2 linked regions of the Pseudobacter ginsenosidimutans genome follow. The main gene of each other region encodes a partner of the protein of the gene in region 2 in a complex. Links are inferred from orthologs where the notes say so. Each region holds a gene or a part of one and is shown on either strand. Other genes may lie near its edges. The genes, in order: mnmG and mnmE.

Region 1 (7,674 bases), 840 kb from region 2 along the record:
GGGGATCTGCGATCTTAACGAGGATATGTCTCACTTTCACAGTATCGGGGATAGCTCTGCGTCCGATCATTTTAGCGATGGTGTAGTTACCACCATCGAGATAAGGTCCGAACACCTGGCCATCTCCGAGTTGTTTGATGGAATCTGCATTGGACACTTTCATGTTGCTGCCAAGTACGTATGCATTATAATAAGGAAGCTCGCTGTTATTGCGGAGGAGAAAAGATTCTACGTCTTTTTCGGGAGCTGCAGCAAATTCATTCTTCACAGTGGCAACTGCTTCGTAGGAAACTGCGCTGTCGGCTGCAGTGGGCGCAGCATCGAACATAACATATTCAATACCTCTCGCTTCATCCTGCTGATAAGCTTCTTTATTCTCGTTCACATATTGTTTAACATCTTCATCGGTAACCCTGATAGCAGAATCACCAACAGAAGAGTAAGGAATGTTTACATAAGAGATATTGGAAACCTGACTGTTCTCTGTATTCATTTTCTCAACCAGCCATTTTGGAGTGTAAGCGCTGTTACTGATAAGTGAAACGAATTTCTCTTTCATTCTGGCTTTTTCCAGAGCGGGAAGGAACTCTCCGTAGAAGCTGTTAAATTGCGGAGTGTTCTTTTTAAGTTGGTTGATGGTTTGATAAGCAGTGTGTGCATCGTATGCACCGGTCTTTGGATCGGTGAATTGCTGACGCAGCATTTGGGGGGGATTTTCTCCGTACAGGATATCACCGCGCTCGTCTTTTCCGATTTCGGCGAAGCCGATCTTTTCAAATTCATTTCCGAGGATGGCATCTTCTACGTATTCGTTCCAGAGGCTTTCACGGATCTGACCGCGGAGGCGTTCGTCAACAGGATAGTTCTGCGCCTGGTAATTTTGTTCCGCAGCTTTGTAGCGGGAATCAAATTCATACGCATCTATCTTCTTACCATTCACTTTACCTATAACGTCTGAGGAACCGCCGAACATACCGCCTCCTCTTCCCTGGAAGGCATCCTGTACAATAAAGGCGATAAGGGCTAACGCAATCGCAGCGATGATGATCCACGCGGCTTTGTCGCGGATAGTTTGAATGACTGACATAGTGATATAAGTCCGTACGGTTTTTGAAACGGATGGCAAAAATAAGGGAAATACATTTATGAACAAACTGTGGAAAAAACCACAAAAGCGGCATGACCAGCGGGTTTGATGTAATTCACATTCCGGCGAAGCCGGCAAAAATTTTTGAAAATTGAGGAATTGTGAAACAGGGCGTGAAAACAGTTCCCCCAGCACTTCGTTAATAACCCCAATTTCGTGTGGATAACCCGGGTTTTTGCACATCACCATCCGGGGATTCCTGGCGGATAAGTTTCGAAGAGCCGGCGGAAGTTCAGGTAGGTGTAAATAAACCCCGAGTTATTCCACTCCAACTAACAGAAAAATGTAATGTTCAGAACGATGTTTTTATCCGGGGCCTTTTTAATCCACCGAAGTGGAAAAAGTTGAAAAATACAGAACAGACCGAGCTTCCTGACTGTTAATGAATTGTGGATAACTGTGGATAAAGGCGTTGTTGTAACTTTACCAAAAATTTGCACTTTGGATTTATCCACGAATCCACAGCCGTAATAGTAATAGGTTTTTATAAAAATAATTAATTAATATAGAATACTATGGCAGATATTAACATTGGCGTTGCAAAGGAAAAAGTTGAAGCGAAAGGATTTTTGGATCTGGAAGTGGATCCGCAACTGGATCTTTTCAACGAGATCGAAAAAATGAAAAAAGAGAAAAACGCCATTGTTCTCGCGCACTACTACCAGGAAGCGGATATCCAGGATGTGGCTGACTATATCGGGGACAGCCTGGGCCTGGCGCAAAAAGCGGAGAAGACGGATGCGGACATCATCGTTTTCGCCGGCGTCCACTTCATGGCGGAAACTGCCAAGATCCTCAACCCTCACAAGAAAGTGTTACTGCCGGATCTGAAAGCAGGTTGCTCGCTTGCTGACAGCGCACCGCCAGCTGCTTTCAAAAAATTCAAAGAGCAGCACCCAGATCACCTGGTGATCTCGTACATCAACTGCACAGCCGACATCAAGGCTCTCAGCGATATCATCTGTACTTCCTCCAATGCGAAGCAAATTGTGGAAAGCCTGCCACCAGATCAGAAGATCATTTTTGCACCGGACAAGAATCTGGGTTCTTACCTGGTGAAGAAAACAGGGCGCGATATGGTGTTGTGGGATGGAGCCTGCATGGTACATGAGATCTTTAGTCTCGAAAAGATCATGAAACTGAAAGTGCGTCACCCGGAAGCGAAGATCATTGCGCACCCGGAATGTGAAGAGCATGTGTTGAAAGTGGCCGACTATATCGGCTCCACCACGGGACTCCTGAAGTTTTCGCAGGAAGATCCGGCCAAAGAGTTTATCGTTGTTACAGAAACAGGCATCCTGCATCAGATGCAGAAATCCTCTCCGGACAAGACTTTCATCCCTGCACCACCGGATAATGGTTGTGCCTGCAATGATTGTCCTCACATGAAGTTGAACACATTGGAGAAATTGTATCTATGTATGAAATATGAGCTTCCTGAGATCAAAATGGATGAAACACTTCGTCAGGCAGCACGCAAACCGATCGACAGAATGCTTGAGATCAGCGCCCGGTACGGGTTGTAGGCGATTTCTGTTCGAAACTTGTGAATAACTGAGTGTTGAATTTTGTTTTTTCTGGATCGATCGATGGAATGTGAATAGCGGCAGGAGGAATTTTAAACCTCCTTCCTGAACTTCAAAATAGCAAACTGAGTACTGAGACATGGGGGGAGGGGATAGTGGAAATTTAAGCTGTCTGGATCGATTTTGGAAAATTATGAAGAAGTATGTGAATAAGTCTAGTAAATTTGTAGACTGATAGATTTGAATTTTATTTTTATGGCTGAAGATTTGCACATTGCCAAAGGCTCGAAGCAAGAACAGTATATTGCGCTAGTCCCGCAAATAAAAGGTTTACTGGAAGGTGAAACTGATCTGATCGCAAACCTCGCCAATATTGCGGGTGCGCTGAAAGAACAGTTTGGTTGGTTATGGGTTGGATTTTATATCGTGCGTGAAGAAGAGTTGGTATTGGGTCCATTTCAGGGACCAGTTGCGTGTACACGTATCCGTTATGGTAAAGGTGTTTGTGGAACTGCATGGAAGGAAGCTACAACTGTGATCGTTCCTGATGTGGAAGTATTTCCTGGCCACATTGCCTGCAGTAGTTTGTCGAAGTCTGAAATTGTTGTTCCGGTAATTCGTGATAAAAAAGTAAAGGCCGTACTGGATGTTGACAGTACAGCCCTGAATGAATTCAATGCAGTTGATCAGAAGTACCTGGAAGAGATCATTGAGCTGATCAACTGGCCTTAGATCATCTTCCCATATAGACCATGAGGATCTGCACGTCGCTGGGGTTTACTCCACTGATACGACTTGCTTGTCCGAGCGTCCTTGGTTTTATCTTCTTGAATTTTTGTAGTGCTTCATTGCTCAATGCTGCTACACGATCATAATCGAAATTGTCCGGGATCATAAGATCTTCCAGAGAGCTCATCTTCTTCACGATCTCTTTTTCTTTCTCGATATAAACATCGTATTTGATCTGGATCTCTGCCTGCTCAATGATCTCCGGAGCAAACACTTTCAATGGAGCAAGGGAAGGTAGTTCCTGGATCATTTCTTTCAACCCGATATTAGGACGCAGCAATAATTGAATGGATTTGTTCTTATGTGGCATTGGGGCAGAGTTGTATTTCGCCAGGAATCCATCGGCTTCTGAAGGATCAACTGAGATCTCCTTCATGAGTTGTTTGATCTTTTCTGTGCCATTTCTTTTTTCGATCACGGCATCCATTCTTTCCTGGGAAGCGAGACCCATGCGATAACTCAGTTCGGTTAACCGGAGATCTGCATTATCCTGGCGGAGCAATGTTCTGAATTCTGCACGTGATGTGAACATGCGATAGGGTTCCTCGGTTCCCTTACTGATGAGGTCATCAATCAGTACTCCGATGTAAGCATCACTTCTTTTGAGGATGAGCGGATCCAGTTCTCTAATTTTTTGATGTGCATTGATACCTGCCATCAAACCCTGGCAGGCTGCTTCTTCATATCCTGTTGTTCCGTTTATTTGTCCTGCGAAAAAGAGATTACCGATCAGTTTGGTTTCCAGGGAATGCGTTAACTGGGTAGGGGGGAAGTAATCATATTCAATGGCATATCCTGGTCTGAATATCCTTACATTTTCAAAGCCTGCAACCTGTTTCAAGGCTTCATATTGTACCTCTTCCGGAAGGGAAGTGGAGAATCCATTCACATAGATTTCAACCGTATTCCAGCCTTCGGGTTCAACAAATAATTGGTGTCTTTCCCTCTCAGCAAAGCGATTGATCTTGTCTTCAATACTTGGGCAATACCTGGGGCCTGTTCCTTCGATCCTTCCGGTATACATAGGGGATCTGTCAAAACCAGTCTTCAGGAGATCATGTACTTTCTGATTAGTATAAGTGATCCAGCAACTGATCTGTCTGTTTGGTTTTGGAGTATTGGTATAGGAGAAGCCAGTGATTTCATCATCTCCTTTTTGTTCTTCCATTTTTGAATAGTCGAGAGACCGGCCATCAACCCGGGGAGGTGTACCAGTTTTGAGGCGATCGCTTTCAAAGCCAAGGTCCACAAGTTGTTCGGTAATTCCTGTGGCGGCTTTTTCTGCTACTCTGCCTCCTCCGAATTGCTTCTCTCCAATATGGATGATACCATTAAGGAAGGTTCCGCTGGTTACTACAACTGCCTTTGAGTTAATGGAATGGCCAAGACCTGTAACCACACCTGCTGCTCTTCCATCCTTGATTATGATGGATTTGACCATATCCTGGTAGAAATCTACATTCTTTGTTTGTTCAAGTTTCTCTCTCCAGGTAGCGGCGAAGAGCATCCGGTCGTTCTGGGTTCTGGGACTCCACATAGCCGGACCTTTAGATCTGTTCAGCATTCTGAACTGGATCATACTGAGATCGGTAACAATGCCTGAGTATCCACCGAGAGCATCGATCTCCCGTACGATTTGTCCTTTTGCAATGCCTCCCATAGCTGGGTTACAACTCATCTGGGCGATCACCTGCATGTTCATGGTGATCAAAAGAACCTTTGATCCGAGGTTGGCGGCAGCTGCGGCAGCTTCACATCCGGCATGTCCTGCACCAACCACAATAACATCATAGTTAGGAAATATCATGGTGCAAAATTAAATGAATGAAACGGAAGTGGAAGAAAAGTGTTCCACGTGGAAACATTTTATGGCGAACAATAATGTGGATGAAGCTCTCAGAACCACTAACGAAAGTTCGCTTTAGATAGTAAGATTTATTTTGGGTGTTTGGATGGGGAAGATGCCGGGTAAAAGGATATGGTAAGTCTGAGCTCTTTTCAGAGGAATGAGTTACCATATATGAGGGGATGCATAACTGTATGTTTTAGCATTAAAGATTAGGAGTATTGGTTTTGATATAAACAATTGTCTGTGACCCTAACCTAATTGTGGACTTCTCTTTTGTTAATCTGTTGGATGTATTGTTCTTTGTATTTCCGTAAAGGTAAAATTGTCACTTTCAGCGAAGGAGACAGAAGTTGTCTCAGTTCCTTCCATAAGGATTTGCAAGAATTACTGCCATTGTCTTTGCTAAGCTTTATTCTATGCCTGATTGTATTTGCAGATAAGGGGGTGGAATTCAGGTCGAGATTGATAGGATAGTGTAATGTAGCAGATGAGATACCTTATCTCTGAGAACTTGATTTTATATCCCTGACAGGGAGATTGTAAGAAATTCTTTAGATTCTCCCGTTCCACGTGGAACGATCTCTGTGAAAAGGTGCTTTTGAATGCCTTTTGGTATAAGATGGGTAGTTGTAATACTCAAGGAAGGGGAGAGTTATTATTAAATGAAGGTTGATGACTTTGGTACTAACTCTTTTATAAAATTATAGTCCATTGATACGGAATACCCAGGGCTATTAAAAGTGGGGATTCTTATTGTTGCATTTAGAATTTCGCCTGTTCTATCTTAGAGAGGATATTATCCAGGCTGAACCAATGAATGGAGATGACTTATCCTTAGTTTGGTATGTAACCATTATAAGCTCTCAATCCAGATCATTCCATAAAACCTATTCCATCTTCCTGCAGTATTGGTTTGAAAAACAAATCTTTAGAATGATACTGGTAAGAAGGATTAGTGGTGGGTGACTGAATGATATTTTCATTCCTAAACTGCAATTCGATAAGTTCGAATCGGTTAAGGATTGAAAGGTTAATTGAAGATGAATACTTACTTGTCGAAGTATAGCTTCAGGTATTTGTCTTCCATCTTTCGCATCAGGATCTCTTCCGCCTCAGTCTTGTCTTTATAACCGCACAAATGGAGTGCGCCGTGAAAGATCACCCGGTGCAATTCTTCCTTAAATGAGGCATTGAAATTCTGAGCATTATCTTTCACCCGGTCAATACTGATATAAATCTCTCCGGAAATCAGGCCGGGCTCAACAGATAAATCAAAGGTGATGATGTCTGTGTAATAGTTATGTCTGAGGTATTGCTTATTGATCTCCAGGAGGTAGGCATCGGAACAGAATACAAAACTCAGTTCCGTCAGTTTTTTCTTTTCTCTTTTGAAGATATTGATGATAAAGTTTTTCAAGAGGGTCCGGTTTGTCAGGGACACTTTTTCTGCAAAATGGAAAGACACACTGGCCGGTTGTTTTATCATCATTTTTCGAAATTCGTAAAGTTTATTAAGGAATACAAAGCTACATTTGTTCATGATTCGCATGCCACTTGAAGGCATATTAAAAAGAGGAGAAGATCTGCAATTTCACTGAACCTGATGCATCTTCCCATGGTTATGAATATGATTAAATACTAAAGATGAAAAGACTTTCAGAGCTGGATTCAGGGCGTAAGGCAAGAATACTTTCTTTCGAGAACAATGATCTCTTCCTGAAACTGATGGAAATGGGTTGTGTGCCTGGAGAACTTGTAAGGATAGATCAGATCGCTCCACTGGGAGATCCCATCTCCATCAGCGTTGCCGGTTATAGTTTAAGCCTTCGTTTGAACGAAGCAGAGAATATCTTTGTGGAAGAGCTTTCTTAATCACATTTCACTTCCATGAAAATCGGCTTATATTTCGGTTCATTCAATCCAATTCATCACGGACATCTTATCATTGCCAATTATATGGTTCAGGAAACTGACCTGGACCAGGTTTGGTTTGTAGTTTCTCCGCAGAATCCGTTGAAACCTTCCAACGGCCTGCTCAATGAATACCACCGCCTCTTCCTGGTTCAAACAGCTATCAAAGCTGAACCAAAGCTCAAGGCATCCGATATTGAATTCCGTTTACCCAAACCCTCTTACACGGTCACAACACTTGCTTACCTCCAGGAAAAATACCCCACTCACCAGTTCGCCCTGATCATGGGCAGCGATAGTTTCCAGAACCTCGAACGCTGGAAAAACTACGAACATATTCTTCAGCACTACCCAATTTTTGTGTACAAAAGGCCGGGGCACGAAGTGAGTAACACTTTCGGAACAGGCAATATCAATTTCCTGAAAGCCCCTTTACTGGAAATTTCGGCTAC
Region 2 (7,737 bases):
TATCAATCCGTTCACATTGAAATAAACCTTTAACAAACGGCTCCATTGCCTGTGGCAAATGAAATGCTACCTGGAAATTAAGATCCTGGCTCAGCAGTTTCAGGCGGTCGCCTTCTATTTTAAAAGGGCAGCTTATTTGTGAAAAAGTAAACAGTTTGAAGCCCTTACCATAGCCTTTTTGATGTAAAAAAGAAGCATAATCTTTATCACCTCTTGCTATAATATGGTACAGCACTGCTGATAAAGGATACTGATAGTTTATAGGAATTACTAAATCAGTCTGTTGGCATGTTAATGTGATTAAAAAACGCATTTGTTTAAATAGCATGCACCGCCTTGCATTGATATAGGCAAGTGGATTTAAAAATTAATTAGTGGTAAATAAAAGTGGCTATTTATCAGAGGGAACAACAAGTTAATAATAATATCTGTTGTTATAATGTTTTAATCCACAATATTGTTCTAAGCAATTAACGGCAGTACCACCCAAAAGTACCGCTCATGGGTGAGCAGACAGGTAAATTTTTATTTCAATTCAGTTCCATCAAATACTATTTTTCGCATCAAAGCTGTTGCAGAAATAATACAAAGTGTTCATAAGTAATCATCCCAATGTTGGAGAAGATTTCCACATTAATCATTAAGACAACTATTAAGTCAATTGAAAATTTGAGGGGGATGAAACAGTATAAGGAAAATTTAATATTTTACCTGTAATTTATTCTGAACAGTTATGAATGACTTCTGAATTGTTTAGAGTTTTGCTTATGATCAATACAATGATATTAGTTTGTGAGATCAATGCGATCATTTCCCGATACAAAACTTACTAAATATATAATCTAACCTATCCTCATTCGAGATCTCTCCCGTGATCTCTCCGAGATAATGCAAGCACCTCCTAATATCTAACGCTAACAGATCACCCGGAATCTTATCATCCAATCCTCTGTGAATATCAGACAATGAACTCGCAACCTGCTGCAGCGCATGCTGATGTCTTGCATTGGTAACCACCGTTCCTTCTGTTTGCACTGAACCATGCAAAACCATCTCTACCAGTTTATCTTTCAACTCATCCACATTCCAGCCAGATTTTGCAGAAATGAAAATCTTTGGATCGATGGATGCGTAAGTTGATAACAACGATTCTTCTGAAGATTTATCCGCTTTATTCCCCACCAGTAAAAACTCGATTGACTGCTCTTTGAAATCCTTAACCAGAGTCCCCAGCTCATCTGCACTCATTTCATTGGCATCGAACAGGTACACCACTACATCGGCCTGGCGCATTTTCTCCAGGCTCTTTTCCACGCCGATACTTTCTATCACATCACTCGTATGTTCTCTTATCCCCGCAGTATCTATCAAGCGGAAGAGGATACCGTTGATGTTGAGTGTTTCTTCAATTGTATCCCGCGTGGTTCCTGCGATATCGCTGACGATAGCGCGGTTCTCATTGAGCAATGTATTCAGCAAAGTGGATTTACCGGCATTGGGTTTCCCGATGATCGCTACCTGCACACCGTTCTTGATCACGTTGCCAAGTTGGAAGGACTGCAACAAATGTTGTACAGTTCTCTCCGCTTCATTGATCAGGTTAAAGAATTGTGTCCTGTCTGCGAACTCCACATCTTCCTGGGAAAAATCGAGCTCCAGTTCTATCAATGCCGAGAAAGTGAGCATTCGTTCACGCAAGCCCTGCAATACAACAGAGAAGCCTCCACGAATATTGTGCAGGGCCGCTTTGCGGGATGCTTCTGTATTGGAAGCGATGAGATCCGCAACAGCTTCAGCCTGCACCAGGTCCAGTTTTCCATGCAGGAAAGCACGTTGAGTGAATTCACCGGGCTTTGCCAGTCGGGCACCGCGACTAACACAGGCATTGATCACCTGCTCCTGGATAAACGGCGAACCATGACAGGATATTTCTACCACATCCTCACCTGTATATGATTTCGGTCCTTTGAATAATGCCACCACTACTTCATCCAGTGCGATCTCTCCGTCTTTGATGAAGCCCACGTGCAACGTATGACTGGACTGTTGTAGAAGGTTTTTGGAAGGGAAAAGCTCATTCACGATTGAAAAGGCTGTGGGTCCGCTCAGGCGGATCACCCCGATAGCCCCTACTCCGGATGGTGTGGCCAATGCAACAATCGTATCGTCCCAACCTGACAGCTTTCCCAGCATATGAATCAATTTCGTCAAAAGTAAGACGGAACGAACAAAAAAAATCCTCCCGGCCTTATGGCGGGGAGGAAGGGTTAAAGGTTTGGAGTCTACTATGATACCCGGGACGGATTATTCATTTGCCAGTAAAAAGCCGATAGGCTGTTTTTTGTAAGATTTCACATGGCGCTTATTTTGAACCGCTGGAATCCATTTGCCGCTTTTCTGGATCACCCTGATGGCAGCATCACGCAGTTCTTCGGGCCCGCTGAGCGCTTCTACATTGCTCACATTGCCTTCAGCATCTACTATGAACTGGATGATCACTGTTCCCTGGATCCCATTATCAATGGCATCCTGTGGATAATTGCGCTGGAGCTGTTTGATAAGGAACCTTCTCCAGGCTTCGGAGCCGCCTGGATAGGATGATTCGATCTCCACTTTCATGAAGGGCTCATCTGATTCTTTCTTCACTACTTCTTCTATCACACCTGTTGATACACCTTCACCTTTCATTGAAGGGGGAGCAAGCGTTCCATCGTCAGGATTGCCATCAATGTTTTGTGTGCCGATTTTGACTTCTTCCAGCTCTGCATTTTCCGGTGGTCTTTCTTCCGGTCTCACTTCATTGCTGATCACCGGAGCTGTGTAAATCCTCGTGGCAATCTGTTTGGGTGGCTCCGGCGGTTTGGGTGGAGGAGGCGGCTTCACTTCCTCTTTTTCCGTATTCACTTTTTCAAGCTCAATATCCTGCACATTCATTAATGTGGCCTGCCGTTCTTTTTTGCTGTTTGCCAGCAACATAGTACCAATAAAGAACAGGATGATAGTTAGCATTCCGGCAAGGCTTAATAACATACGGCGCTTATAGGATTTGCGTAGCTCATATGCACCGTATGATTTATTCTTGCCATCGAAGATGATGTCTAAGACATCTGCAGTCAGAATGTTTGAAATTTCCATGGCTATACGTTTTGATATAAGACGCGCCAGCACTGCATTTCCATACAATTTCAAACAATTTTCGTGTACACATTCACGTAATAAAAAAACCCTTTCGTATTCACGAAAGGGTTTCGAATATGCTTTACTGTTAGAACTTCTTAACCATCTGTTTCGAGACGGAAGACGATAGGTTGCTTCTTGTAGGATTTCACCTTACGGCCGTTCTGTACAGCAGGTTCCCACTTACCGCTCTTTTTGATTACGCGGATAGCTTCTGACCTGAGTTCTTCCGGACCGCTGATGGCTTCCACTTCGGACACCATACCTTCTTTGTCTACGATGAACTGGATTACCACAGTACCCTGTACCTCATTGTCGATTGCTTCCTGAGGATAGCGAAGGGTTTTGTTCAGGTAACGCATCCAGGCAGGGGCGCCACCGGGATATTCTGATTCGATCTCCACTTTGGTGAAGGTCTTATCCCAGTCTTCTTCCACTTTCTTAGGCGCTTCTACCACACCCTTACCGGCATCTTCCACCGGAGGGGCTACGATACCTTCATCTTTCACACCTTCCTGGTTCACAGTACCGATCTTGGTTTCTTCCAGTTTTTCAACTTCTGGTGGCTTCTCATCTTCCTTTACTTCCTCGTCTTTCACGATTTTAGGAGGAGTGAATTTAGCCATTTCCACTTTGGGAGGATCTGGTGGTTTTGGGGGAGGCGGAGGTGGCGGTTCTTCCCGCTTTTCCTCTTGCTTGATCTCCTCCAACTGCACGTCCTGCACCACCATTTCCTTCGTTTCATCTCCCTTGTTCAGGGAGTTGGCGAGGATGTAACCCGCGAACAACAGGATACAAACTGACGCCGTGGTAATAAGCGCGATGCTGAGACGCTTATTATAGGTTTTGCGCAGTTGATAAGCTCCATACTCCTTGTTCCGTCCGTCGAAGACGATATCAAGGATATCAGAGCTTAATATTTTGTTACTTTCCATACTTGTTCTTTGTTATAAGATGCAATGTCTGAACGATTCCACAGGAATAATCCTGATTATTTCTGAGAGGCCGCCATCAAAGCGAGCTCCTGATCAAAGATATCAACCAGTGCATAACGCTTTACTTCGTTGATTGCCATTTCATCGAGCATATCTACAGTATTCTTGTAAGTAGACTCGGGCCCTGGCTTGATCACTACTACGAAATCCTCAGGATTGGTGGTCTTCTTTTTATCGATGATCACCTGGCGGATCTCTTTGAAGGTAGCGCTCTTAAAATTGGAACCATCCGGAAGGAGCTCACCTGCATAGTAAAAGATCTGGTTGTCCTTTCCAAGCATGATGGAAAGAGCGCCGGAAGCTTTTACCTTGTTCTGATCTTCAGGTTTTTCCGTGTCTTTCGGCAGGAAAAGCCTCATAGCAGTAGGTTCGCTCATGGTAGTCGTGAAAATGAAGAACGTAATCAGGAGGAAACCCAGGTCCACCATGGGAGTAAGGTCTACTCTCGTAGAGAGCTTCTTCCCTTTCTTGACGCCTGGCCCCTTCTTATGTCCCCACCCGACGAGGTATCCATTTCTGCCATATCGCAATTTTTTTAAATTAATAATAGATTTACTCATTGTCAGTAGACCTCCCACCGGTTCTTTGCTGTGTCTTCCACAGATCAGTTCCTTCGGGAACACCTTGAGGGTCAGTGATCATAGAGAACTTGAAGATCTCGTTCTTCTTCAATGCCGTCATAATTCCCTTGAATGAGGGATACTTGGCATCGTTATCACCTTTCACAAAAAGGTTCATTTTCTCGCCCTGGAAAGCACTGTTTACAGCGCGCATCCACACTTCCATCTCGTTATTTGCAGTGTCTGTAACGGGGATACCGTCAGCCTTAAAGTTTTTCAACTGGTCAGGGGTCAACTGCAGGAAAGACTTCAGTTGGGAGAAAGGAACGCCGATGTAGGCTCCGGCTGCTCTGAAAGATTTCTTCTCAACATCAGTGAGATTCAGTGATTTCCACTGGCTCACCAGATCCAGGATAGCATCTTTCTGTTCAGTATTCTCATCACCGATAGAGAGATAAGCCTTTCCTTCTTTGTCCATCGTTATAATAACCATGTTCTTGGAATCCACAGGCTTGGTAGAAACAGACTTAGGCGTAGTAACTGCCAGAGCTTCCGTGGGTTTGAACTTGGTAGTAAGGATGAAAAACGACAGCAAAAGAAAAGCCACATCGCACATCGCGGTCATGTCTACTGAAGTACTCTTCCGTGGGACTTTAACTTTTGGCATGATGTAATAGTTTCTGTTTGTTTTTAGATGCTTGTTCAGCCAATTTCCATATCACCTTTCCAAAATAACCTGAAAAATTTCCATATGATGGGTTCATGCAGGTACGGGATCGGGGAAGGTTTGGCTCACTCTCCTTATTTATAAAGAGAAGCGAAGCTTTGTGTCAAAGTGAAACCTGATTCATCGATACCGTATGTGATAGCGTCGATCCTTGTTGTAAAGATGTTGTAGAAGATGATCGCGAATGCAGAAGTACCGATACCGAGGGCTGTGTTATACAGGGCCTCAGAGATACCGCGTGACAGTTCTGCAGCAGCAGCACCACCACCTTCAGCACCGAGAGCAGCGAATGAAGTGATCATACCCAATACAGTTCCAAGCAGACCTAACAGGGTAGCTACTGATGCGATCGTGGACAGGAACACCAGGTTCTTTTCCAGCATAGGCAGTTCAAGAGCTGTAGCTTCTTCAACTTCTTTCTGGATAGCCATAACTTTCTGCTCAGTATCCAGCTCAGTATTGCTGATCATTTCTTTGTACTTGCGGAGGCCAGCTTTCATTACATTACCTACGCTGCCTTTTTGTTTGTCGCACTCAGAGATTGCCTGATCAACATTCTTGTTAGCCAGGTGATATTGAACCTTGCGGATGAACTCAGCAATGTTACCGGTACCGGTAGCTCTGCTGATGGTCAGGAAGCGCTCAATGATGAAAGTTATTACAATTAAGAAAGTTGCGATAAGGATAGGCACAATGATACCACCCTCGTACATTCTCACCAAGCCACCCTTTGGTCCTTTGTGATGCGGCCAGAAACCTCCTTCGAGATCGGGTTGGGTAAAATTGCTTGCGTTACCCAGCACGAACCTCCAGATTACGTATCCGCCAATGATACAAAGAACAGGAGCTAACCAGGAAATGGAATTGCTCTTCTTTTTGGGTTGAACCGATGTACTACTCTTCACGGGAGTGGCAGTTGGTTTTGTCTCAGCCATGATTGTTTGTTTTTTTTAGTGTTTGAAAAAAATTAAGTCTATCTGTAGTTAAAATTCGGCCCACAATTCTAACGAAAACTAAAATTTTTCCAACAAATAAATTGGAAAAATTTTTTCAGCAAAGGCTCACAAGATAAGGAATTTGTTGTATGTGGTGCTAAAAATAAGGCAATTGGTTGAATAAAACCATGTGCTTCCTGATCTTAATTTAAAAACAATTTAATCGAACAGGATTTCGACCATTTGTGTAATGTACGGCCAAAATGTGAATTTGTTTTTTATAACTTCAGCAACTTAAACACATTTTAACATGAGAAGAAACCGCTGCTTACAAAAAGCGCTGTTCCTGTTGGCGGCCGGCTGTATCACACTCACAGCTTCTGCCCAGGATAAAAAGTCCGCACCTCCGGCTGGAACCGTGCCCCCGGCTACGCCGCAGGCCCCTCCCAAACCTGGTCCCAAACCGTACAAAGATGTTATCACAGACAAAGCCATTACCCGTAAGGGTCTTTTCAACGTTCATAAAGTGGACGACAAATGGCTGATCGAAATCGGAGACTCCACCCTCAACCGGGATATCCTGGTTGTGAACAGGATCTCCAAAGCTCCGATCGATACGCGCGCCGGCTTCACCGGTTTCGCAGGCGATGAGATCAACGAGAATGTGATCCGTTTCGAAAAAGGTCCAAACAACAAGATCTTCATTCGTAACATCTCCTACTCTGTCTATGCCAAAGACAGCACCAAACCGATGTACAAATCGGTGGAGGTGAACAATATTCAACCCATCGCAGCCGCCTTCGATGTAAAAGCTTACACACCCGGAAATGATGGATCCGTGATCGATATCACTGACTTCATCGCCGGAGATAACGACCTCTTCTTCTTCGCACCTTCCATCAAATCCGCCCTCCGTCTCGGCGGTGTTCAGCCAGACAAATCGTATACGCTGGACATCAGAACTTACCCCATCAATACGGAAATCAAAACCGTAAAAACGTATTCAAAATCTCCGGCTCCTTCCCCCATTCCGGGTATGATGCCCGCAGGCCCCGGAGGCAATGCCACCTTCGAACTGAACACCTCTCTGGTGATCCTTCCCAAAGTGCCTATGAAGCCCCGTTACTATGACGACAGGGTTGCGTATTTCACTACTGAATATACTGACTTTGATGCTGATCCGCAAGGCGTGAAAGACATTAGCGTGGTTACACGCTGGAGACTGGAACCCAAACCGGAAGACGTTGAAAAGATGAAACGCGGCGAACTGGTTGAACCCATCAAACCCATCATCTTTTACATCGATCCCACTACTCCATCCAAATGGGTCCCCTACCTCATCC

What was found.
Region 1: the proteins of mnmE (region 2) and mnmG are in contact, whole or in part, in a solved structure (PDB 9HIP), measured with the Escherichia coli proteins. The link is inferred for Pseudobacter ginsenosidimutans from one-to-one orthologs.

The regions. Positions count from the first base shown.
Region 1 is NZ_CP042431.1:1,625,453-1,633,126, reverse strand. The notes cover bases 2,839-5,701. They hold mnmG (tRNA uridine-5-carboxymethylaminomethyl(34) synthesis enzyme MnmG), read right to left. Parts: upstream 5,270-5,701; coding sequence 3,407-5,269; downstream 2,839-3,406. Other genes in these bases: FSB84_RS06720 (GAF domain-containing protein), read left to right, coding at 2,929-3,405. In the rest of the region: FSB84_RS06730 (peptidylprolyl isomerase), read right to left, coding at 1-1,087; quinolinate synthase NadA, read left to right, coding at 1,663-2,673; rRNA maturation RNase YbeY, read right to left, coding at 6,360-6,728; FSB84_RS06705 (FeoA family protein), read left to right, coding at 6,956-7,183; nadD (nicotinate (nicotinamide) nucleotide adenylyltransferase), read left to right, coding at 7,199-7,674. UniProt on the Escherichia coli protein: NAD-binding protein involved in the addition of a carboxymethylaminomethyl (cmnm) group at the wobble position (U34) of certain tRNAs, forming tRNA-cmnm(5)s(2)U34.
Region 2 is NZ_CP042431.1:789,168-796,904, forward strand. The notes cover bases 1-2,926. They hold mnmE (tRNA uridine-5-carboxymethylaminomethyl(34) synthesis GTPase MnmE), read right to left. Parts: upstream 2,194-2,926; coding sequence 808-2,193; downstream 1-807. Other genes in these bases: cas6 (CRISPR-associated endoribonuclease Cas6), read right to left, coding at 1-328; FSB84_RS03025 (energy transducer TonB), read right to left, coding at 2,305-2,926. Also shown: more of FSB84_RS03025, read right to left, coding at 2,927-3,135; FSB84_RS03030 (energy transducer TonB), read right to left, coding at 3,276-4,112; FSB84_RS03035 (ExbD/TolR family protein), read right to left, coding at 4,169-4,702; FSB84_RS03040 (ExbD/TolR family protein), read right to left, coding at 4,725-5,399; FSB84_RS03045 (MotA/TolQ/ExbB proton channel family protein), read right to left, coding at 5,534-6,394. UniProt on the Escherichia coli protein: Exhibits a very high intrinsic GTPase hydrolysis rate. Involved in the addition of a carboxymethylaminomethyl (cmnm) group at the wobble position (U34) of certain tRNAs, forming tRNA-cmnm(5)s(2)U34.